3 regions of the Bacteroides clarus genome follow, and region 3 is predicted to be linked to each of the others. Evidence: riboswitches for the same ligand, from Rfam matches in the RefSeq annotation. Region 3 holds a riboswitch; each other region holds the start of a gene.
What was found. Region 3 has a riboswitch for cobalamin ahead of I2F54_RS11120 (cysteine-rich CWC family protein). Riboswitches for the same ligand answer to the same signal wherever they lie in the genome.

Region 1 (7,544 bases), on a different contig from region 3:
CCGATTTGAATTCTGTTGAAGAGGGGAAACACCCTTCTGACGGGAAAATCAAAAATCTATTGGATGATACAGAACGATTGTTAGCCACGATACTGATTACGAACAACTTCGTGAATGTAACGATTATCATGCTCTGCAATTTCTTTTTTATGAATGTGTTCCAATTCCATTCAGCCATTGCGGAGTTTTTAATCCTGACGGTTGTGTTGACTTTCCTGTTGCTGCTTTTCGGTGAGATTATGCCGAAGATTTATTCGGCGCAAAAAACATTGGCTTTTTGCCGTTTTGCAGCTCCCGGTATCATGGCATGCCGTTCCATATTCTATCCGTTATCGTCAATACTGGTACGCTCTACTTCGTTTCTTAATAAGCATTTTGTGCGTAAGAATCATAATATTTCAGTAGATGAACTTTCACATGCGTTGGAGTTGACGGATAAAGCCGAGCTCTCGGAAGAAAATAATATTTTGGAGGGCATCATTCGCTTTGGTGGTGAAACGGCCAAGGAAGTCATGACATCGCGTTTGGATGTGGTTGACTTGGAAATCCGTACTCCTTTTAAGGATGTGTTGAAGTGTATCGTGGAGAATGCTTATTCGCGTATTCCCGTTTATGCGGAGACGCGTGACAATATAAAGGGGGTGCTTTATATCAAGGACTTGCTCCCTCATCTGAATAAGGGGGATAATTTCCGTTGGCAGTCATTGATTCGTCCGGCGTATTTTGTTCCGGAAACCAAGATGATTGATGATTTGTTGCGTGATTTTCAGGCAAACAAGATTCATATCGCTATTGTGGTGGATGAATTCGGAGGAACGTCGGGTATTGTCACGATGGAAGACATTATTGAAGAGATTGTGGGCGAGATTCGTGATGAATACGATGATGAAGAGCGTACATATGCTGTGCTTAATGACCATACATGGGTGTTTGAGGCTAAAACACAACTGACGGATTTCTATAAGATAACCAAGATAGATGAAGAAACCTTTGATGAGGTGGCAGGTGACGCCGATACTTTGGCGGGGCTTTTGCTTGAGTTGAAAGGGGAGTTCCCGGCACTTCATGAGAAAGTGACCTATGATTGTTATGAATTTGAGGTTCTTGAAATGGATAACCGCCGTATCTTAAAGGTGAAGTTTACAATTAATGAGCCGGTTCGGGAAGGTACTGAAACAGAGAAATAATGCCCGTTTTTAAACAATATACAGAGAATTCATACAGATGGGGTATCTGGAAAACAAGTGAAAGCCTGGAAGAAATGCTTGCCTTACTTCCTCATAAAGGGAAATATGAAGAGGACATCGGGAAATTTGCAGCCGGTTCTCGTAGATTGGAGTGGCTGGCTGTGCGTGTGTTGTTGTATACAATGCTTGGTGAGGAGAAAGAAATACGCTATTATTCTAATGGAAAGCCTTATTTGGCAGACGGCTCTTTTTCTATCAGTATTTCGCATACAAAAGGTTATGTCGCTGTCTTATTAGGTGAGCCAAAGAAAGAAGTAGGTATTGATATCGAGTATTATAGCGGACGGGTACGGAAAGTGGCGCATAAATTTATGCGTGCGGATGAACAAGAATCACTATTCAGGGGTACGGAAACTTGGTCGTTGTTACTTCACTGGTCTGCAAAAGAAACCATGTTTAAATGTATGAATGCTTCCGATGTCGATTTTCGGGAACATTTGCATGTAATGCCTTTTATAGTTGACGAACAAGGAGTATTCTCCGCTGCGGAATATCGTACAGCGGAGAAACGGAATTTTCAGATTCACTACTACTTGTTTCCGGATTTTGTACTAACGTTGAGCTTGTAGTTTATTAAACGTGAACACCTCTTAGGACAATCCGTCTCCATTCCGGATGTTTGTGAATATAACCCGCTATAAATGGGCATAAAGGAACCAAGCGGAGTTGCTGCCTTTCAATGTCCTGCAATGTTTTTTCAACAAGCTGGCTGCCAATACCTCTGCCGCCTAAACCGGCGGGAACTTCTGTATGCGTTAGAAATATTTCGCCATTAATTGATTTAATATACTCTATTCTTGGGGTATACTTTTCGACATGGAACTCATACTGATGGCGCTCCTTGTTGTCTATTAATTCATAATTTTCTGCCATAATTGTAAATGCTGATGTTTAGTCATATAACATTCATTATGGCAGAAAAGTTTTTTTACAGCCTTTCCAACTGCACTGTGAAGTGACGCATTAACGGAGCTTCCCAGGTGATGCGTACTCCTCTGGTAATTGTTTCACGTCTGTCATATACATTTTTAAGCGCGGCGGCGATTACATTCATGTGGTTATCCGTGTATACGCGGCGTGGAATGGCCAGTCGGAGTAAATCCAATCCGTTGAAGCGGTTTTCACGGGTAACGGGATCACGGTCGGCAAGTAGATAACCGATTTCACACCCGCGTATTCCGGCTTCCAGATATAGCTCGACGGTCAAAGTCTGCGCAGGAAACTCTTCTTTAGGAACATGTGTCAAAACTTTGGGAGCATCTACAAAAATCGCATGTCCTCCGGCGGGACGTTGATACGGTATTCCGTATTCATCTAATTTTTTAGCCAGGTATTCTATTTGGCAAATACGGGTTTCAAGATTATCGAATTCGGTGTTTTCATCCAAGCCGATAGCGAGTGCATTCATATCGCGGCCGTTCATACCGCCATAAGTAAGGTAACCTTCGAATTGTACACAGAATCCTTTTGCTCCTTCATACCAGTCCTGACGGCGGGTTGCGATAAATCCTCCCATGTTTACGATGCCGTCTTTCTTGGCACTCATGGTCATACCGTCTGCAAGAGCGAACATCTCTTTGGTTATTTCCTTTATACTCTTGTCTTTGTAACCTTCCTCGCGTGTTTTAATGAAATAGGCGTTTTCGGCAAAACGGGCAGAGTCGAACAGAACAGGTTTGTTGTACTTGTCCGCGATATTTCGGACTTCGCGCAAGTTTTGCATGGAAACCGGTTGCCCGCCGGCTGTATTGTTGGTGATGGTAACAATGATGAATGGTATGCGGTCATTATGTTCTTCTAAGGTCTTTTCCAGTTTTGCAGGATCTACGTTACCTTTAAAGGGAATTTCCAGTTGTGTTTGTCGCGCTTCGTCTATTGTGCAGTCCAGTGCGATTGCCTTTCGGCTTTCAATATGCCCTTTGGTGGTATCAAAATGCGAATTTCCCGGTACAATATCTCCAGCGTGCACCAGATGAGAGAATAAAACATTTTCGGCGGCACGTCCTTGATGTGTAGGAATGATATATTCAAAACCTGTCAGCCGGGTAATAACTTCTTTCAGATTGAAGAAAGAGGAAGCGCCGGCGTAACTTTCATCTCCGAGCATGATACCGGCCCATTGTCGATCGCTCATGGCTCCTGTTCCCGAATCGGTGATAAGGTCGATATAAACTTGTTCTGATTTTAGTTGAAAAACATTGTAATGAGCTTCTTTCAACCACTGTTCACGCTCCTGGCGGGTGCTTTTACGGATAGGCTCCACCATTTTGATTTTCCATGATTCGGCGAATGGTAATTCCATAGATTCTTTTTTTATAAGTTCGACAATAGGTCAACGGATGAATCCGTTTTTGCGTTTTATGTGCCGAATATAAGGATTTTATGGATGATTGGCAATGTTTTTTGTGACTTTTTGTAAAACAAATGTCCGGACGAATCACTTCGGCCGGACATCATTTAAATAAACTTGGCAGAGTTTATTCTCTTTTTACTTTCTTTGAAAGAGTTTTGATGAATGAAATGATTGGATAGAATTTATCCGGCTCATTAGACTCAACGCTTTTTCCTCGAAAGCAATGATAAGATAACGCATGGCAGGTCTTCTGACTTGTTTCTGTTGCAGACAGCCTTCCCGGACAACATATCCAGTGGCATGGAGAGAGAATTTATTGTCTGCAACATTATGTGAAACTTACAGCAGCGGGACTGTTCAGGACTTACACCTGATTCCCTTTTAATTGCCCCCTTTGAAAAAAAGGGGCAAACCAATGCATTGCAAAGATAATGAAAAAAGTAACAAACAAAACCGAATAAGAGAATTTATTTCTCCTTTGCCAATGTAAATACAAACTCCAGTCCGCCACCTTGATTATTTTTGGCGGAAATTGTTCCGCCATGAATGATGACGGCATTTTTTACGATGGCAAGTCCTAAGCCCGTACCGCCTAATTTTCGCGAACGTCCTTTATCTACGCGATAAAAGCGTTCGAACAAACGATTCAGATGCTCCGGTGAAACTCCTATTCCTGTATCCGCAAAACTGAAATAATAGAAGTTCTCATCTTCACGGAAACAATTGATGTTGATGTGAATATCGGTGCCGGCATAGGCTATGGCATTATCCATCAGATTGCGGAATATGGAGTATAGCAGTGAGTAGTTGCCTTTTAACTGTATTTTGGGTTGTAAGCTGTTGACTACCGTAATACGCTTTTCTTCCAGTTCCAATGATACTTCATTGACTATATTGGTGACAAGCATGCTGATGTCTACCTTTTCCATATCAATCATATTGGCGGCTTCATCCATACGTGTCAGTACGGAGATATCCCGCAACAGGCGGCTGAGGCGATTGCTTTGGGCATAGCAGCGTTCGAGGAAGGTCTGCATCTTTTCATGCGAGATGTTCTCGTTGTTGACGATGGTTTCCAGATACCCCTGAATGCTGCTTACGGGAGTTTTCAGCTCGTGGGCGATGTTCTGCGTGAGCTGCCGTTTCAGGCGTATCTGTTCTTCTTCCAGAGTGATGTCGTTGATGGAGATTTCAAAGCTCAAGTCTTGGAAGATGATACATTCTACAATGAATATGCGTCCGTTTTTATTAATATTGATGGATAGCCGTTTTTCTTCTTTATCCGAAGGCCGTTTTTGCGCTTTGCTGATGAAGTCGGTGATCTTCTGGAACTCACAGATGGAGAATATCTCTTCTGTGGTCTGCAAGTTAGAGTCGGAAATGAGGTTGCCGTATTGGGTGAAAAGGTTATTGACAAGAATTTCCTTCTTGTCTTTGGTGAACACTCCCAACCCTTCACGGGCGGTTTGCAGATGGGTGATAAGCTTTTCGCGTTCAATGTACAGCGCTTCTTTAGTTTCACGCAAGCGTCTGTATATCTGTATGATGTGCTGGGAAATCTCGCCAAGCTCATTGTGCGGAAAGGCGGATTGTATATCGGTTTCCACCGGTTCGTTCTTGTCGGCGCGCTTGGCAAATTCGCGCAGGTGATTGATTGCGGTACCCAGTTTGGATGTAAACTTGTAGAAGACGAATATCAGCAATAAGGTTACGATGGCTGTAAACCAAAGGTAATGCGGGTCGGCTGCCAGGCTGTTTATAAGGTTTACATTATAGGGCAATGCCGAGCGGATGATATAATCGGGATAGAGAGTTGCCGAATAGAAATAAGGTATACCTGTAGTTTCGGAGGTACGTCTTAAATCATATCCTTTACCGTCTTTTAATGCTTCTTGGACTTCCTGACGATTGATGTGATTGCTGAATACTTCTTGGGAAGTTTCATCGCAACTGTCGTAAAGCACGTGACCTTGCAGATTTACGATAGTAACACGAAGGTCTTTGTGTGGACCTTTGGCTATATACCGGTTTAAGGCAGATGTCCATAAACTGTCCGGAATATTTCGCAGCTCTTGTTGCAGGCGTTCGTTATAGTCTTGGAGTTGCGTGTCAAGTAGCTCGACTTTATACTCTTTCTCCCGTTGATATTGATAAGCAATAAAACAGGTTGCAAAAACAAGAAACAATGAGATTACCGAAAGGAATAACTTCCGGCTGAATGACAAAAAATGCCTGTCATTATTCGGCTTCGAAGCAATAACCATATCCTAAACGAGTTACAATGCATTTGCCATATATTCCTATTTTTTTGCGCAGGCGGGTGATGTTTACGTCTATGGTGCGGTCCAGCACATATACTTCGTCACTCCAGATGCGGCTTAATATGTCTTCACGGGAAAATACACGTCCCTTGTTTTGCAGTAGCAAGAGCAGTATTTCAAACTCTTTCTTGGTAAGAGGCGCTTCCTCTCCATCTATGCTTACTTTCTTTTTTATGATGTCGAGCACTAATGATTTGTAGACGATTTGTTCCGGCGCGCGTTCGGTTTCAGCTTGCTGTGTACGACGTAACACGGCTTTGACGCGTGCTGCTACTTCTCGTAAAGAGAATGGTTTGGAGATATAGTCATCCGCGCCTAAATTAAATCCGGTTACCGTATCGTTTTCCGTATCTTTGGCAGTAATGAAAATGATAGGGACTTTGGCTGTTTTCTTTTCCTTTTTTAGCATACTTGCCATTTTGAATCCGGAGATTTCTCCCATCATCACATCCAATAATAACAAGTCGTAAGTACTGATATCCATTTTTAAGGCCTCTTCAGCAGAATTTGCGGTATCTACTTCGTAGCCTTCGTTCTCAAGGTTGAACTTTAAGATTTCGCATAAATCTTCTTCGTCATCTACTACTAAAATCCGGTATTCGTTCATTGTACTTCTTATTAATGTAAAGAGAGACATACGGCGTCTCTTTATTACAAAGTTAAACTTTATTTCTTTTCTTCGACAAAATTGCGGCGTTTTTGTTACGATGGAATGAAACAAGTATTACATTGTGATTACAAAATCTCTATTTCAGTTAATTAAATATTATCTTTGTGTTGTTTTAAGAAGGGTGACTATATGAAAGAATTAATGAATATAACAAGGTGGGGGCAATCTAAGTGGCGTATGTCATTGATAGTGGCTGTATTGGCTGTTGTAATCATTGGTTCGGTTTGGTTGAACGTCGTTCCTTTCCGTTCCGGTTTTGAGATAACGGATGAATTGGGCGGTAATATTTTTCCTTCCAGCATTTTGTCTGTCGCAACAACAGACGCTCAAGTGATTGTACCGGCTGACTCAATGTTTGTAGGGAATCCCAAATCTTGTATTGCAGTGAAAGTCCGCTCTACAAAGGCTTATAGCCGGGTGAGGATAGAAGTTGCGGAAACCCCTTTCTTCTCTCGTTCTGTTTCAGAATTTGTATTGGCAAAACCGCGTACTGAATATGCAATCTATCCCGATGTTATTTGGAATTATGAAGCTTTGAAGAATAATAATCAAGCGGAGCCGATTAGTGTTGCCATTACGGTAGAAATGAACGGGAAAGAGCTGGGGCAACGGGTGCGTACTTTTTCGGTGCGCAGTATTAATGAGTGTTTATTGGGATATGTTACAGGAGGTACAAGATTTCATGATACCGGCATTTTCTTTGCGGCGTATGTAAATGAAGAAAACCCTATGATAGACCAGCTATTGCGTGAAGCATTGAATACTCGTATTGTGAACCGTTTTCTTGGTTATCAAGGTAGTCCTGAAGCTGTCGATAATCAGGTTTATGCATTGTGGAATGTTTTACAGAAACGTAATTTCCGGTATAGCTCTGTTTCTAATACTAGTTTATCCAGTAATGTGGTATTCTCGCAACGAGTCCGGACGTTTGATGATGCTTTGGAGTCATCGCA
Region 2 (7,544 bases), on a different contig from region 3:
TAGACGGGAGTTTGATATACTTCAAGTCACAAACGCCACCGATACTGCCCGTAACTCCCAAACTCTCCATAAGGCTGCAATGAACCGAAGAATAAATTACCGATTTGCGGAGAGGGGTACGGACAATCGTACCTTCGGGTAAATGAGCCGGCAATGATTGGGATGACGGAACCAGTATGTACGTATGCAATGTTTTCAGGGTGTCCCAAGGGTTGCGCAAAGTAGCGACGGTGTAGTCGGAATAGGTCACCAATGTGAGATTGTCGGCATAGCGCAGAGGGATGGTGTCACCGGCCGTTAAAGCTAAAGAAGCTTTACTTCTCCCTCCGCAAGAAGAGAAAAGCAAAGCTACTAAAAACAAGACTGATAATACAAGTCTCCTCATTGTCTCTGTTAATTAAAGAATACAGCAGAATTTGGGTTTTGACCACCACAATCAAATTTTTCCATATATGTACCGTCATTTCTGAAACGGTAAATATCACCGTTTACATTACTATGTCCTGTAGTACCGATATAAATATCACCATTACTATCGTTGACCGCTATCATGTAGATAACTGCTGTAGAAAGCTCTTCTGGAGCATTTTTCAAGAAAGAACCGGAGCTTTTAGTGCCAAGCTTTACATCATAAGTATAAAACGTATTGACTGCCGCAGTTTCCGGCCAATTGCTGTAATCCACTCTAGAGTCCACACAATACAATTTATCGTTTTCAACGGCCACGTGAGTGGCATATCCCAAATTAGTCACCTTATTATTATTTTTTGAATCTATCATCTGCAATACCCGGCTTTCAGCGCTATAATCCCAAGAAATAAGAAATACCTTGTCATTATCTTCCGTCAAATTATTAGGGTTTGAGGCTACCGTCAAAGTCTCTTTAAAAGAGAATGCATTCAAGTCAAAAACTAAAACTTCCGTATGATAAATATAGTTTCCACCTTCAATCTTATAAGCATTGGCTACATAAAGCATATCATTACAGATGGCAACCCCTTCCAAATTATCACCATATCCTGTTAGCTTCTTTTCTACTTTCAATGTATTGGCATTGATTTTGGCAACCACACCGCCATAGAAAGACGCATAAATATAGCCGTCATGAGCTGCAATATAACGAATACCGGCAGACAAATCTGCATCACCTACAAAAGAAACACGAGCCTGCTCCACACATGCTGCATTCAGTTTGGCCAAATAATTAGAACCATAAACAGAAACATAGATGTAATCTTCATACTCTATCATATCCTGACCGGTATCTCCCAATGAAGCCTTGTTCTGTGCTTTATAAATATCACCGATAACATCGTTGTCTTTATTCGGAGCATAAAATGCTATACCGGCATTATTCTGTCCCATAGTTCCTTCATTCAAGAAATAAGCACGGACATAAGGTAATTCAATCTTTGAACCGCTATCGTCCCAACTTTGCCCATCATCATCACTGCAAGATGAAAATGAAACACTCAGTGCCAACATACACAGCACACTCAATAATAAACTTCTTACTTTCATAACACTTTATTAATTAAATTAATTTTAAAATTTAAACGTTCCTGTCACTCTCCACGAACGCCCCGGCATAGGATAATATTTTATCACATCATACTGTTCATCAGTCAGATTGATGATTTCTGCTTGAAGCTGTAATTTACACTTTTTAAAAGCACACTCTTTAGAGATACTGGCCGTATGTTCCATATAACCAGCTATCTCATTTTCAGGAATATTTTGTGACAAGCAATAACGTTTACTTACACCTACGACGGAGTAACCTATGCTAAACCAAGGCATTTCAAACCTCGCAGATACATTGCCGCTATGCTTCGGAGTATAAGGCAACTGTTCCTTATAATTTTTGGCATCCGAATCTGTAAGGTCAATTGCTTTCTGCAAAGTATATCCGCCGGATATAATCAAATCTATATTTTTAGCTAACGGCGCTGATATCGCCAAAGTAGCGTCTACTCCTGTAGCACGGACAGTCCCATAGTTTGCCATACGCCACGCATAAGTAGTGGGAAAAGCTACAATTTTATCAGTCACATCATTGTAATAGGCATCAAATGTCACAGAAATATAGTCTAAAAAAGACAGAGATGAACTGCTCCACGTAATCCCTACATTATATTCATTCGCCTTCTCCGGACGTAAACTTCGATTGCCCAATCTATAATAATACAAGTCGTTAAAAGTAGGTGTACGAAAAGTGCTTTTGTACATAAAACGCAGAAAAAAAGTTTTTTCCATCCAAGGCTGTATACTCACGGAAGCCGAAGGAGCCAAACGACGGAAATTCTCAGGAGCATTCCCAACCTCCACTTTTTCAGTGATAAAAGTATGTACCAATGAACCGGAAGCGGTGATTCTTCCGTATTGGTAACGGATATTGAAAGCTGTCAATGATGCATACCGGGTAGGAAACGGGCAGTCTTTCAGATTACTACGTAATGTATTTACAGCCCCATCTTGTGCCAAAGACAAGGATAAAGTCTTAAATGGACGGTATAGAGCCGTTGCAGATAAATAATATTCATCCTGCCTATGTACAGCCTGATAATATCCGTCCGCATATTCCTTCCCTTCATCCTCATACCTATTCCAGCCATAGTTATACTTTGCCTGTGCCTGCAAACTCCATTTCGAAGAGAAGTGTTTTTTATAACGCGCCTGTACAAAGGTATTCTCATCCCAAAGCGTTTCGTCGGAAATCGGGTTATAAAGAGTTACCGCCCCCGGAAGCCCACGGCGGGAATTGAAATAATATCCTTTTACGTCCACCTCACCACCATCTTTAAAAGTGTGATATAGCGTTGCTTCTCCTTGCCAAGAATAAATATCTGAATTATTACGCTTTTCTTCTGTCACATACTTTCCATTGACCAAAGTAAAAGGATAATTTCCATCGGCACGCATATAATTAGCATTCAAAGCCAAACGCGTACGGTTACCTATTTTTTGCCACCAACGCAACGTGGGGGTAACATACCCAAACGATCCACTACTTATCCTAGCTTGGAAAGCAGCACTGCGCCCTTCATCAAAATGCGGTTTCTCAGTCTCAATGCTCAATACACCTGCCGATGCATATAAACGGGCTGATTGCAACATATTTTCTGTTTGTCCTATTGCTAAAGAAAGGGTTGAGACATTATCAAGCGAAAAACGCCCTATATCAATTTGCCCTGCCTGAGAATTACTCACAACAACCCCATCATAACTGACAGCCGTATGCGCCGCCCCTATATTGCGCACAGAAACAGTCTTCAACCCGCCGATACCACCATAATCTTTTACATTGGCACCTGCAAAACGACGTACGGCATCTGCCATATTCTGTATGCCGAGACGGCTTATATCTTGTTGCGACAATGTTTGTATAGGTACAGCCGAAGTTACTTTATTAGGCATTCGCCGTGCTGTAACAGTCACCTTTTCAATTTGGTGCACTTTTCCTGTAATCGTATCCTTTTTCGCCACCTCTTGTGCCGAAAGCAGAGCACCGCCCATACAAAAGAAACCGATACAGGCAAACCGCACCTTCATTCTCCACATCATAAAAGAGTAAAGATTATCTTTAAACGACGTACACTGTCCGCTTTCCTCGAACGGACAATTTTTTGACTTTGTTTTGCAGGTCTTCTGACTTATTTCTAATGTATCGCCTTCCCATTTTAATTAAAACAGTGGCTAAAGAATGATACATTCAACGCGAAACTCACAGCAGCGGGACTGTTCGGGATTTACACCCGATTCCCTTTTCATCCGTTTCCCGAATAGGGAACCGGAACAAAACGCGGGCAAAGATAAGAATATAATATAAATATTACTCAGCCCCTTATAACAGTTTCTGCAAAAAAACATTTATTATTCTATAAGGAGCGAAATTCAGAGCCTTCTTGTGGAAAGGCAACCGGTGGAAAGAAAAACAAGCACATACGCAAGAACATAACGACCCCATAAAGAATAAAAAGCCGGTAGACATTCTGATATCTCCCATACCTACCAAAGGCGATACAATCCCGCCAAAAGCAAATCCTATCGCACCCAAAAGAGCGGAAGCCACTCCGGCGTTTTTACGTTCACAATCCATCGCCAAAGTGTTGGAAGCCGTAAAAGTCATCCCTACCATCGCAAGCAGGCAGAAAATCAGTATCTCGTAAATCCAAAAATTACAATCCAGGAAAAATGCCACAGAAAGTAATATAGAAATAAATAACATGCCATGATTACCTACATGTAAAGCCCGTTCCATTGTAGAGAAACGAACAGCCAAAGCGGAAGATATCACCATGGCAACGGCATTAACCCCGAAACAGAAACTGAACAACATCGGTGAAAGACCATAATATTGCTGCATGATGAAAGGAGCGGAAGCTATATTGGTAAACAAAACTCCCATCGTAAAGCCATACTGCAATATGTAACGTACGTACTGACGGTTATGCAAGACAATACCAAAACGGCGATACATATCTCCCCACCTTATATTCTGCCTCTGTCCGCCCGGCAAAGACTCTCTAAAACGCATACTTCCGATAATCAAAAGAACGCCTAATATAAATAAGAACCAGAAGATACCATGCCAGCCGCCAAAGTCAGCCAGTACCCCGCCACCTATCGGAGCAACCACCGTAGCGATCCCATTAATAGCGCCGATAGTGGCAAGCATCCCCGCAAGTTCGTGAGCAGAATATTTATCGGCGGCAATAGACCGGGATATCACAACTCCTCCGGCTCCGGCAATTCCCTGTACAAAACGTAACGCGACGAATTGTGATATATTTTGAGAAAAAATACAGCCGACGGTAGAAATCAGGAACAAGGCCATAGCTATCAATAAAGGAGAACGACGGCCATACTTATCACTTAACGGACCAAAAATCAGCTGGCCTGTCGCTAAGCCTACCATACTTGTAGTAAGCCCCAACTGCACTCTTGAAGATGTGGTTTGGAAGAAATCCGACATTGCCGGTAAAGTAGGCAGGTACATATCCATGACAAACGGGCCAAAAGCGCTCAACATTCCCAGAAATACCAATATAAAACCTTTTGAATTTTGTTTACCTGTCATTACCTATTCCTCTTTTATAAATCGGCGGCAAAATTACCCCATATTTACAAGATAAGCTATGGCTTATCTTGTACAAAACGTTTCATTTTAGGAACAATATACGATATTATCATAGAATATAGCTACATTTGTTGCGTAAAAAAGAACTATATTCACATGTACGAACCGTTATCACCCGATACTTCCAGCATCAGATATGAGGAAACCGATTTATCGTATCTGAAACAGCGTCCATACCGTTTTAAATGCGGTATATACTTAATCTGTACACAGGGGCAAAGTATCATCTCCACAGGAGTACAACAATATACCTTTAATGAACAGACCGAACTGATTTTTCTTACAGGAAGCCTTATCCAGGTAATACAAGCCTCAGCAGATTTTAACGTACGCATGCTCCTATTCCCCAAAGATCTTTTCTTAAAAGCCATATTACCAATTGACACACCCTATTTCAACTATACCCATGAACACCCGCACTATCATCACACGGCAGATGAGAGAAGCCAGAAAACATGGCGGGAAATAGTATTATGGATGGATATAGCGCAAATGCTTTTCAAAGACAATACGCTCCAGTTCAGAAAACAACAAGAATTTAATTTCCTGCAAAGCTTATTAATGTGGCTGTTCAACACTATTCCGGAGAAGCTGGCCGCCAACAAGCAATACAGCAGAAAACAGATGCTTTGCCACCAATTCATGCAACTGATACGTGAGCACAGCACCTGCGAACATCAGGTTCCGTTTTATACAGAGCAACTGTGCATTACTTCTCGCTATCTATACGAAATCACTACTCAATACATGAATGGAAAAACTCCCAAGCAACTGATAGACGAGCAGCTGATAGCAGAAGCCAAAGTTCTTTTAAATGAGCCGCAACTATCCGTTACCGAAATTGCGGAACAGTTGCACTTTGCCGATCAGTCTTATCTGAGTCGTTTTTTTAAGAAGAATACCGGTATCTCTCCTAAGGAATTCCGCCTGCAGAAACTGTTACAATAAGTTTCGTCAAAATAAATTAAATCCGTTCGTTTTAACCGTCATTTTATTAACTTTGTTAGCATAACCAAAATCGAGTCGCCATGAAATATAAATTATTAGTTCTTGACGTGGACGGAACGCTTCTCAACGACGCAAAAGAAATCAGCAAACGCACTCTTGCATCTTTACTCAAAGCGCAGCAAATGGGAGTACGTATCGCATTGGCTTCCGGCAGACCGACTTATGGCCTCATGCCACTGGCCAAAACTCTTGAGCTGGGGCATTATGGGGGCTTTATTGTTTCCTATAACGGTTGTCAGATTATCAATGCTCAAAACGGAGAAATCCTGTTCGAGAGGCGAATCAACCCGGAAATGCTGCCTTATCTGGAAAAGAAGGCGCGCAAGAATGGCTTCGCCATATTCACTTATCATGATGACACTATCCTGACAGACAGTCCCGACAATGAACATATCCGCGCCGAAGCCGAATTGAATAATCTGAAAGTTATTAAGGAGGAAGAATTCTCCACGGCTGTAGACTTCGCACCATGCAAATGCATGTTGGTCAGCGATGATGAAGAAGCACTGGCCGGACTGGAAGAACATTGGAAAAAACGTCTGGACGGAACTTTGGATGTCTTTCGTTCGGAACCTTATTTTTTGGAAGTCGTACCTTGCGGAATCGATAAAGCCAATACCTTAGGCGCTTTATTGTCGCATCTGGACATAACTCGTGAAGAAGTAATCGCTATCGGAGACGGCGTATGCGATGTCAATATGCTCCAGATTGCCGGTTTAGGCATAGCCATGGGGCATTCACAAGATTCCGTAAAAGTTTGCGCCGACTACGTAACGGCTTCCAATGAAGAAGACGGCGTTGCCCAAGCCGTCGAAAAAATGATTTTAGCCGAAGTTCATGCCGCTGAAATTCCTCTTGACCTGTTAAACGCACGGGCACATCATGCATTAATGGGCAATTTAGGTATCCAATACACTTACGCCTCGGAAGATCGCATAGAAGCAACCATGCCCGTAGACCACCGTACCCGCCAGCCTTTTGGTATTCTACACGGCGGCGCAACCCTCGCACTTGCCGAAACCGTCGCCGGGCTCGGCTCCATGATAACTTGCCAACCCGATGAGATAGTCGTAGGTATGCAAGTCAGCGGAAACCATATATCTTCCGCACATGAAGGAGATACCGTGCGAGCTGTGGCAACCATCGTACATAAAGGACGCTCATCTCATGTGTGGAATGTAGATGTATTCACTTCCACTAACAAGCTCGTGTCTTCCATCAGGGTGGTGAACAGTGTATTGAAGAAAAGATAAATGAAAAAAAGTTCGATGCAGATACATAACCAATTCAAGTTATAGAACTATTTATTATATTGAACATATGTCAATATGGAGCAAGCTCATAGGAAGCAAGAAAACCGAGGATAGGAATAATATCATCGGCAATAAAACTACCT
Region 3 (7,544 bases):
CGGCAGTGGGACAAAGATGTTCTTTCTTAGCCGGACATCTGTCGGTAAAAGGAAGAACGTTATGCTTCCGGTTGATACCCTTCACCGTTTTCCCAAGCGTCGGTATCCCATTGCTCTTTCAGGTGGTTCACCCAGATTGCACGTATTTCGGGATAGCTGCCCAAAGCTTTGATACCGCAACCGTCTTTGATACCGTGGTCGGCATCGGCCTGGCCTACGGGGTGGGCTTCAAACGCTCTGTCTACCTTGAAACCTGCTTTTTCCAGACGTTCGCGCCAACTGTATTCGTTGGTGTTGAGTTCCACTTCGTCCGAGCCTTTGTTTTCGGCTATCGCTTCGATACCCCAAAGGTCATTGTGGGCGTGGTCGCCGGCGATGGACATGAAAGGAGCGAGGTAAACGGTTACGTCTGCGGGTTGCAGGTTATTGTCTTTGCAATACTTCATCACTTGTGAGTAGATGCAGCCGGGATAGCTGCTTATCATTTGGTCGGGAGAGGCTACCGGTATGCGGTCTGCGGCTTTCTCTTCCTCTTCTTTCGGCCAGAAAAGCATTTCGCCGTAGTCTACGGTACCTACGAAGATATTCTTGTTCGCGGCGAGGGCTTGCAAGGCGGTTTGGGTTTCGGAGTACTTGATGTTGGCATTGTAGTTCACATCGGGGTTACCGTGTCCCATCAGGAGAACGATGTTCTTCTTGTCGGCCAGTTTGTCCTTGTAATGAGTGTAAAGAACCCGTGCCACTTCTTCCGTATCGTCATCGGTAGAGAGCAGGTTGGCGCCTTTCAGTACGTCGATGTGCGGGTACCAGTCAATCATAAAGTTTTTCTTGATATCGGTATTCATCAGCGAGAGGTATTCCTCACCGGGGATAACGTGAAGCGACTGTACGGCTACGCGTGCATATCCCGCATCGCCGATAGCTTTCAGCCATTGGTCCAGTTTGTAGCGCGCCTCGCCGGTAGAAGCCTCTGCACGGCCGATACAGGTACGTGAGGTGAACGACATGTAGATGTCTGTTTGAGGGAACTGCTTCTGAAAATCGGCGATGATGTCGTTGTATACATCCAACGACTCGTTATAAGTGCTTCCGAACGTACAGAGCAGGATAGCGGTATCATGCTTCTTGGTTTCGGCTACTACCCTGGTTGCGGGATTTACGGTACTTTCCGCATCGTCGTCGTCACTGCAGGAAGTGAATCCCGCGCAAGTTGCGGCCGCTACGAGAGCCGCCATCAGATAAAACTTGAAACTTTTCATACTTTGTTTGTAAATTGATTAATAAAAAAGATATTTTGTTATTGGGAATTCAGGAGTTAATGAAGCGGACTTCCTTACTTATTCTTGAACTTTATGAGCGCCGATGCGTAGAAATTCCTTCCCGGCGTGCTGGTAGCCCGGTTGCGTCCGAAAGGAGTGCGGTCTACGTAGTCGAAGAGGTTGTCTACGCCTATGTTCATCGTCAGCGTCCAGAACCGCATTTTCATCAGGGTATGGGCGGTGTTGACGCGCCATGTCTGGAAGCCGTCGGCATTGTTGTCGTTGACGTAGTGGCGGGTTGACTGGTATCGGCCGTACACTCCCAAGCCGAGGCGGTAACGGTTCCACGTGTGCTGCCAGGTGGCGTTGAGCGTGGCGTTATGGTTGGATGTGGCGTCGATGTAGAGATATTTCATGTAGTTGTCGCCCTTATCGGCGGCATACTGCGCTTTCGGATCGGCATAGCTGTACCCGCCGCCCAGCATGATGTCTTTTACGGGGCGGTAGTTGAAGGTGAAGTCCATTCCGTAGATGCGGGCTTTCGTGAGGTTGGTGTATCTCTTGCTTTTCTCTATCTCGAGGAGTTTCTCTTCGGGGGTGACTTTTATCTCTACCAGCTCTATCATGTTGCGGATGAAGTTGGCGTAACCTGTCAGGCTCGCCTGGAACTTGCTCCCCACGTATTCCACGCTGACGGAAGCGTATTGTGAGGTTTGCGCCTTGAGGCCGGTATTGCCATGATAGGCGGTGAGAGAGCCGCCGCCGATGCTGCCTGTGTATTCGTAGTAGAGCTCTTTGATGGTAGGCGCTTTGAAGCCCATGGCGTAGGAAGCGCGCAGGTTGAAGTCGCCGGCCTTGTAGAGCGCGGATACTTTGGGGCTGAGGTTCAGTCCGGTTTCCTTGTGCTGCGTGCCGCGCACGCCGGCGGTCAGTATAAAGCTGTCCGTGGCAGTCCATTCTTCCTGCGCGTAGGCGGCGAGCGTATAGACGGAAGCGAGGTCGCCCGCTATGTGGTGGGGCGATTCCAGGCGGTTGTACTGGTACTCTATACCGGTATTGAGGATGTGCCGGTCGCCGAAGTAGAAGATGCCTTTCACCTGCGCCAGCACTTGTTGCTGTATGCTCTGTTTGATGCGCTGGCCGGGGTAGTAGGTGATGCGGTCGCCGTCTTTGAAGTAGTCGGTGATGTCTTTCAGCTTATAGTCGTAGAAGTAACCGTAGCGGCCGTATGAGAGGTCGGCGGTGAGGTAGTTGCGCCCGTTCAGCTTGTACCTGCTTCCGGCGGCAAAGGTGTAGTTGCGGTAGTAGAAGTCGTTGGGCAGGTACTTCCACGGGCCGTGCGTACGCATCACCCAGCGTTCGTAGTACGTTCCTTCGGCGGTGAGGTTCAGTCTCTTGTTTACCTGCCACTCCAGATTCTCGGAGAGGGTGTAGTTGCTGGAACGGTTGACGGTAAGCATGGTAGAGCCGGACTTCAGTTGGTTCTGGTCCCATTGCATGTCCGTATTGCGCCAGCCGTCGGTATGGCGGAAGTTGATGCCGGTCACCGATTTCAGTTTGCCGTAGCTGAAGCCGAAACTGGTGCTCTGCCGTACGTCGCCATGCTCGCCCACACGAGTGGTATTGGTGAGTTCCATCTTCTCCCTGCTCTGCTTGGTGATGATATTGATGACTCCGGCGATGGCATCGCTGCCGTAGAGCGAAGAGGCGGCGCCTTTCACAATCTCGATGCGCTCTATGTTGGCGGGATTCAGTTGGTTGAGGTCGTTCTGTCCGCCGATGTCCCCGTTCATGCGTTTGCCGTTTATCATGATGAGGATATAGTCGTTGTTCAGTCCGTTGAGCTGAATGTGACTGCCCATATCGCCGTCATGGAAGGTGAGGGAAGGGCTGAGACCGCTGAGAAGGTCGTCGATGCTGCGCGCCTGGTATTGCTCCAATGCTTTTCCTGTGAGCACTTCTGTCTGCACGGGGGCGTCTTTCAGGTAGTGTTCGGTTCCCGTACCTGTTACCACTACTTCGTTGAGCAGTAACGAGAGTTCTTTCTCATCTTTGTTTTTAAGGATACTTTGCGCTGTGGCTGATTGCATCACACCGCACAGCAGTACCGCTTCAAGCCAATACTTGTGCTTCATCGTCTACCGATTTTTACGTTGAATAAAATAAAACGGCACGTCGCTTCTGTGTGCGAAAGGGATAATGGCCCGAAAGAGTAAAATAGGAATCCTATCGTATCAGTATGGGGGACATCGCTTCTAATCCTGGAAGCTCAGTGCTCAAGTTACGGAAACTGGTAGGTATTCTGGCTCTCCTCTGCTTGTATTGCCTTCCCATCGCATTGCTGCGACAGTGGCTTTTGCGGATACAAGCGTCTTTTACTGAGGATTACAGCTGCAGGTACAGCTCCGGTTTTGCACCGGATTCCCTTACATCGGCAGGCGGATATGCCTTCCCGATTGCCAATTCCGGGAGCAAAGATAAAGACTTTTATACATTATTTTGTCTTTTATTCCTAATTATTTTAGTTTTTCTTTATCTTTGCCCCCCGAATCGGTTCCGGACGGACGTATCTGCCGTTCGGATTAAAAGGGAACCGGGTGTAAATCCCGGACAGTCCCGCTGCTGTGAAGCTCCGTCAAACGAAGTCTTGATAAGAACCTTTGCCACTGATATGCGTTTATATATCGGGAAGGCATCAAGATAAGGAGTCAGTCAGAAGACCTGCCATTCATTAAAGTCTGTCTTTTCTCGTGGGATAGGAAAGCAGTACGAAGCCCAAGTTAACGTTTAACTATAAAAAAAGAGATGCCTATGCAAAAGGTATGTCCGCGTTGTGGTGCAACATTCGAGTGCATGCACAATGATATATTACAGTGTCATTGCGCGTCCGTCCGGCTGAGCCCGGAGCAACACGCTTATTTGAAAGAAACCTATCCGGATTGCTTGTGTCATGCTTGTCTGACGCAATTGGCGGCCGGAAATATTCCTTATATAAATAAATCAAGAGAAAATGATAAAGAAAGTATTGATAGCGAACAGAGGTGAGATTGCCCTGCGCGTGATGCGCTCCTGCAAGGAAATGGGAATACTGACCGTGGCTATATTTTCCGAAGCCGACCGTACTTCGCATCATGTAGCGTACGCCGACGAAGCCTATCCGATAGGAGCGGCCGCGGCCAAAGAGAGTTATCTGAACATAGAGAAAGTAATCGGAGTGGCGAAGCATTGCGGTGCGGATGCTATTCATCCGGGCTACGGCTTCTTGTCGGAGAATTCGGAGTTTGCCCGCCGTTGCAAGGAAGAAGGCATTATCTTCATCGGCCCTTCGGCGGAAACCATGGAAGCCATGGGCGACAAGATAGCCGCCCGCAAGCGGATGATTGCGGCCGGCGTACCCGTAGTGCCGGGTACGGAACAGCCTTTGCAAAGTGCCGAAGAGGCCGTACGCATCTGTAACGAAATCGGTTATCCGGTGATGCTGAAAGCGTCTATGGGCGGTGGCGGCAAAGGCATGCGCCTTATTCACAAGGAAGAAGAAGTGGTGGAAGCGTATAATACGGCGCGTTCGGAGTCGATGTCCTCATTCGGCGACGACACGGTGTATCTGGAGAAGTTTGTGGAAGAACCGCATCACATAGAGTTCCAGATTTTGGGTGATAACCACGGCAATGTGATTCATCTGTTCGACCGCGAGTGTTCGGTGCAACGCCGCAACCAGAAGATTGTGGAAGAAAGCCCGTCACCGTTCCTGACGCCAGAGCTGCGCAAGGAGATGGGAGAGAAGGCGGTTGCCGCCGCCAAGGCCGTAAACTATTCGGGTGCGGGTACCATCGAATTTCTGGTGGACAAGAACAGGAACTTCTACTTCCTCGAAATGAATACGCGTTTGCAGGTGGAGCATCCCATCACGGAAGAAGTGGTGGGCGTGGACTTGGTGAAAGAGCAGATTTTTGTAGCCGACAACCAGCCGCTGCATCTCCGCCAGGAAGACATCTTCCAGCGCGGTCATGCCATAGAGTGCCGTATCTGCGCCGAAGATACGGAGAACAACTTCATGCCTTCGCCGGGTATCATCAGGCAACTGACCGAACCGAACGGTATCGGCGTGCGCATTGACAGTAACGTGTACGAGGGATACGAAATCCCCGTCTACTACGACCCGATGATAGGTAAGCTCATCGTATGGGCCACCACCCGCCAATACGCCATCGAGCGTATGCGCCGTGTGCTGTACGAGTATAAGATAACCGGACTGAAAACCAACCTTGCCTATCTGAAACGTATCATGCACGTGCCCGATTTTGTGAAGGGCGAGTACAACACGCTGTTCATCGAGAAGAACGCGCGCATGCTGGTACGCTCCAACGGCAGCAACGAAGAGATAGAGAACGTCGCCATGATTGCGGCTTATATGGATTATCTGGTGAACCTGGAAGAGAACGCTTCGACACAGTTGCCCGACGGCCGTCCTATCAGCCGCTGGCGCGAGTTCGGATTGCAGAAGGGTGTGCTGAGAATTTAAAGGAAATTGTTTATGGAAATACATATCGGAGACCGTGTGGCGGACGTTACGCTGGTCAGTAAAGAGGGAAATAAGGTACAGCTCACCATCGACGGGAAGCCGTACGAAGTGGATATCGTAATGGCGGAAAACGGAAGCTGCTCCATTCTGCACGACGGGAACTCGTTCAACGCGGGACTGGTGCGTGGAGAAGGCGGAAAGAGCTATGACGTGAGTATGTTCTACCGTTCGTATCATGTGGATATCGTGGATACGCAAGCCAAGTATCTGCACATGAAGAAAGGGGCGGACGAGAAACAGGGTGACAAGATTATCGCCCCGATGCCGGGTAAGGTAGTGAGCATTCCCGTGAAGGCGGGCGACCGCCTGGCGGCCGGAGACATTGCCGTAGTGCTGGAAGCCATGAAGATGCAGAGCAATTACAAGGTTAATGCGGACTGCGTCGTGAAAAACATATTGGTGAACGAAGGCGAGCCGGTAAACGCGAATCAGGTATTGGTAGAATTGGAACTTATTAAAGAAGAATAATCATGAATAGAGAAGAAATATACGCGCGTTTTGAGGAACTGGATAAACGCGCCTCGCTGGGTGGCGGAGTAGACAAGATAGAGAAGCAACACGCCTCCGGGCGCATGACGGCGCGCGAACGCATCGACATGCTGCTGGACAAGGGCACTTTCAATGAATTGGATAAGTTCGTTACCCACCGTTGCACGAACTTCGGCATGGAGAAGAAACAGATAGCGGGCGACGGCATGGTGACCGGTTACGGAAAGATTGACGGACGTCAGGTGTTTGTATACGCCTACGACTTTACGGCGCATGGCGGTTCGCTGAGCGAGACGAATGCGGCCAAGATTGTAAAAGTGCAGCAGTTGGCATTGAAAAACGGCGCTCCCGTCATCGCCCTGAATGATTCCGGCGGCGCACGCATACAAGAGGGCGTGAACAGCCTGGCGGGATATGCTTCCATCTTTTATCAGAATACGATAGCTTCGGGAGTAATCCCGCAGATTTCGGCTATCCTGGGCCCTTGTGCGGGTGGCGCATGCTATTCGCCGGCACTGACGGACTTTATCTTCATGGTGAAGGAGCAGAGCCATATGTTCATCACGGGTCCGGACGTGGTAAAGACCGTTACGCACGAGGAAGTGGACAAGGAAGAACTGGGCGGCGCCTATACGCATAGCAGCAAGAGCGGCGTCACCCACTTTATGTGCAATACGGAAGAGGAGACGCTGATGAGCATCCGTGAACTGCTGAGTTTCCTGCCGTCCAACAATATGGAAGACGCTCCGTTCGCAGCTTGTACGGATGATATTCATCGCCAGACGGAAGCGTTGCAGACCATCATACCGGAAGACCCGAATATGCCTTATGACATCAAGGACATTATCGAACCGGTACTGGATAACCAGTATTTCTTTGAGGTGATGCCTCACTTCGCCAAGAACGTGGTGGTGGGCTTCGGACGGCTGAACGGACGTTCGGTGGGTATTGTAGCCAACCAGCCGGCTTATCTGGCAGGCGTGCTCGACATCGACGCTTCGGACAAGGCGGCCCGCTTTATACGTTTCTGCGACTGTTTCAATATTCCGCTGATAACGTTTGAGGACGTTCCGGGATTCTTGCCCGGCACGGTACAGGAGCACAACGGCATCATCCGTCATGGAGCCAAGATTGTCTATGCCTATGCAGAGGCTACCGTGCCCAAGATAACGCTGATAACCCGCAAGGCTTATGGCGGCGCGTACATCGTAATG

Region 1: it holds a riboswitch for cobalamin, as region 3 does, so the genes downstream of both, I2F54_RS13920 (tryptophanase) here and I2F54_RS11120 (cysteine-rich CWC family protein) in region 3, are expected to answer to the same signal.
Region 2: it holds a riboswitch for cobalamin, as region 3 does, so the genes downstream of both, I2F54_RS08990 (TonB-dependent receptor) here and I2F54_RS11120 (cysteine-rich CWC family protein) in region 3, are expected to answer to the same signal.

The regions. Positions count from the first base shown of each region.
Region 1 covers NZ_JADNLF010000013.1:106,721-114,264, forward strand. The annotation lists gene gldE (gliding motility-associated protein GldE) at 1-1,187, shown strand, start outside; gene I2F54_RS13910 (4'-phosphopantetheinyl transferase family protein) at 1,187-1,816, shown strand; gene I2F54_RS13915 (GNAT family N-acetyltransferase) at 1,821-2,120, opposite strand; gene I2F54_RS13920 (tryptophanase) at 2,176-3,549, opposite strand; cobalamin riboswitch at 3,824-4,033, opposite strand; gene I2F54_RS13925 (sensor histidine kinase) at 4,068-5,864, opposite strand; gene I2F54_RS13930 (response regulator transcription factor) at 5,839-6,528, opposite strand; gene I2F54_RS13935 (hypothetical protein) at 6,721-7,544, shown strand, end outside.
Region 2 covers NZ_JADNLF010000006.1:215,669-223,212, reverse strand. The annotation lists gene I2F54_RS09000 (ABC transporter substrate-binding protein) at 1-385, opposite strand, end outside; gene I2F54_RS08995 (YncE family protein) at 394-1,521, opposite strand; gene I2F54_RS08990 (TonB-dependent receptor) at 1,546-3,564, opposite strand; cobalamin riboswitch at 3,622-3,816, opposite strand; gene I2F54_RS08985 (multidrug effflux MFS transporter) at 3,845-5,080, opposite strand; gene I2F54_RS08980 (helix-turn-helix domain-containing protein) at 5,237-6,088, shown strand; gene I2F54_RS08975 (Cof-type HAD-IIB family hydrolase) at 6,169-7,401, shown strand; gene I2F54_RS08970 (RecQ family ATP-dependent DNA helicase) at 7,469-7,544, shown strand, end outside.
Region 3 covers NZ_JADNLF010000009.1:67,583-75,126, reverse strand. The annotation lists gene I2F54_RS11130 (sirohydrochlorin cobaltochelatase) at 60-1,259, opposite strand; gene I2F54_RS11125 (TonB-dependent receptor plug domain-containing protein) at 1,334-3,394, opposite strand; cobalamin riboswitch at 3,535-3,738, opposite strand; cobalamin riboswitch at 3,793-4,002, shown strand; gene I2F54_RS11120 (cysteine-rich CWC family protein) at 4,065-4,304, shown strand; gene accC (acetyl-CoA carboxylase biotin carboxylase subunit) at 4,270-5,781, shown strand; gene I2F54_RS11110 (acyl-CoA carboxylase biotin carboxyl carrier protein subunit) at 5,794-6,309, shown strand; gene I2F54_RS11105 (acyl-CoA carboxylase subunit beta) at 6,312-7,544, shown strand, end outside.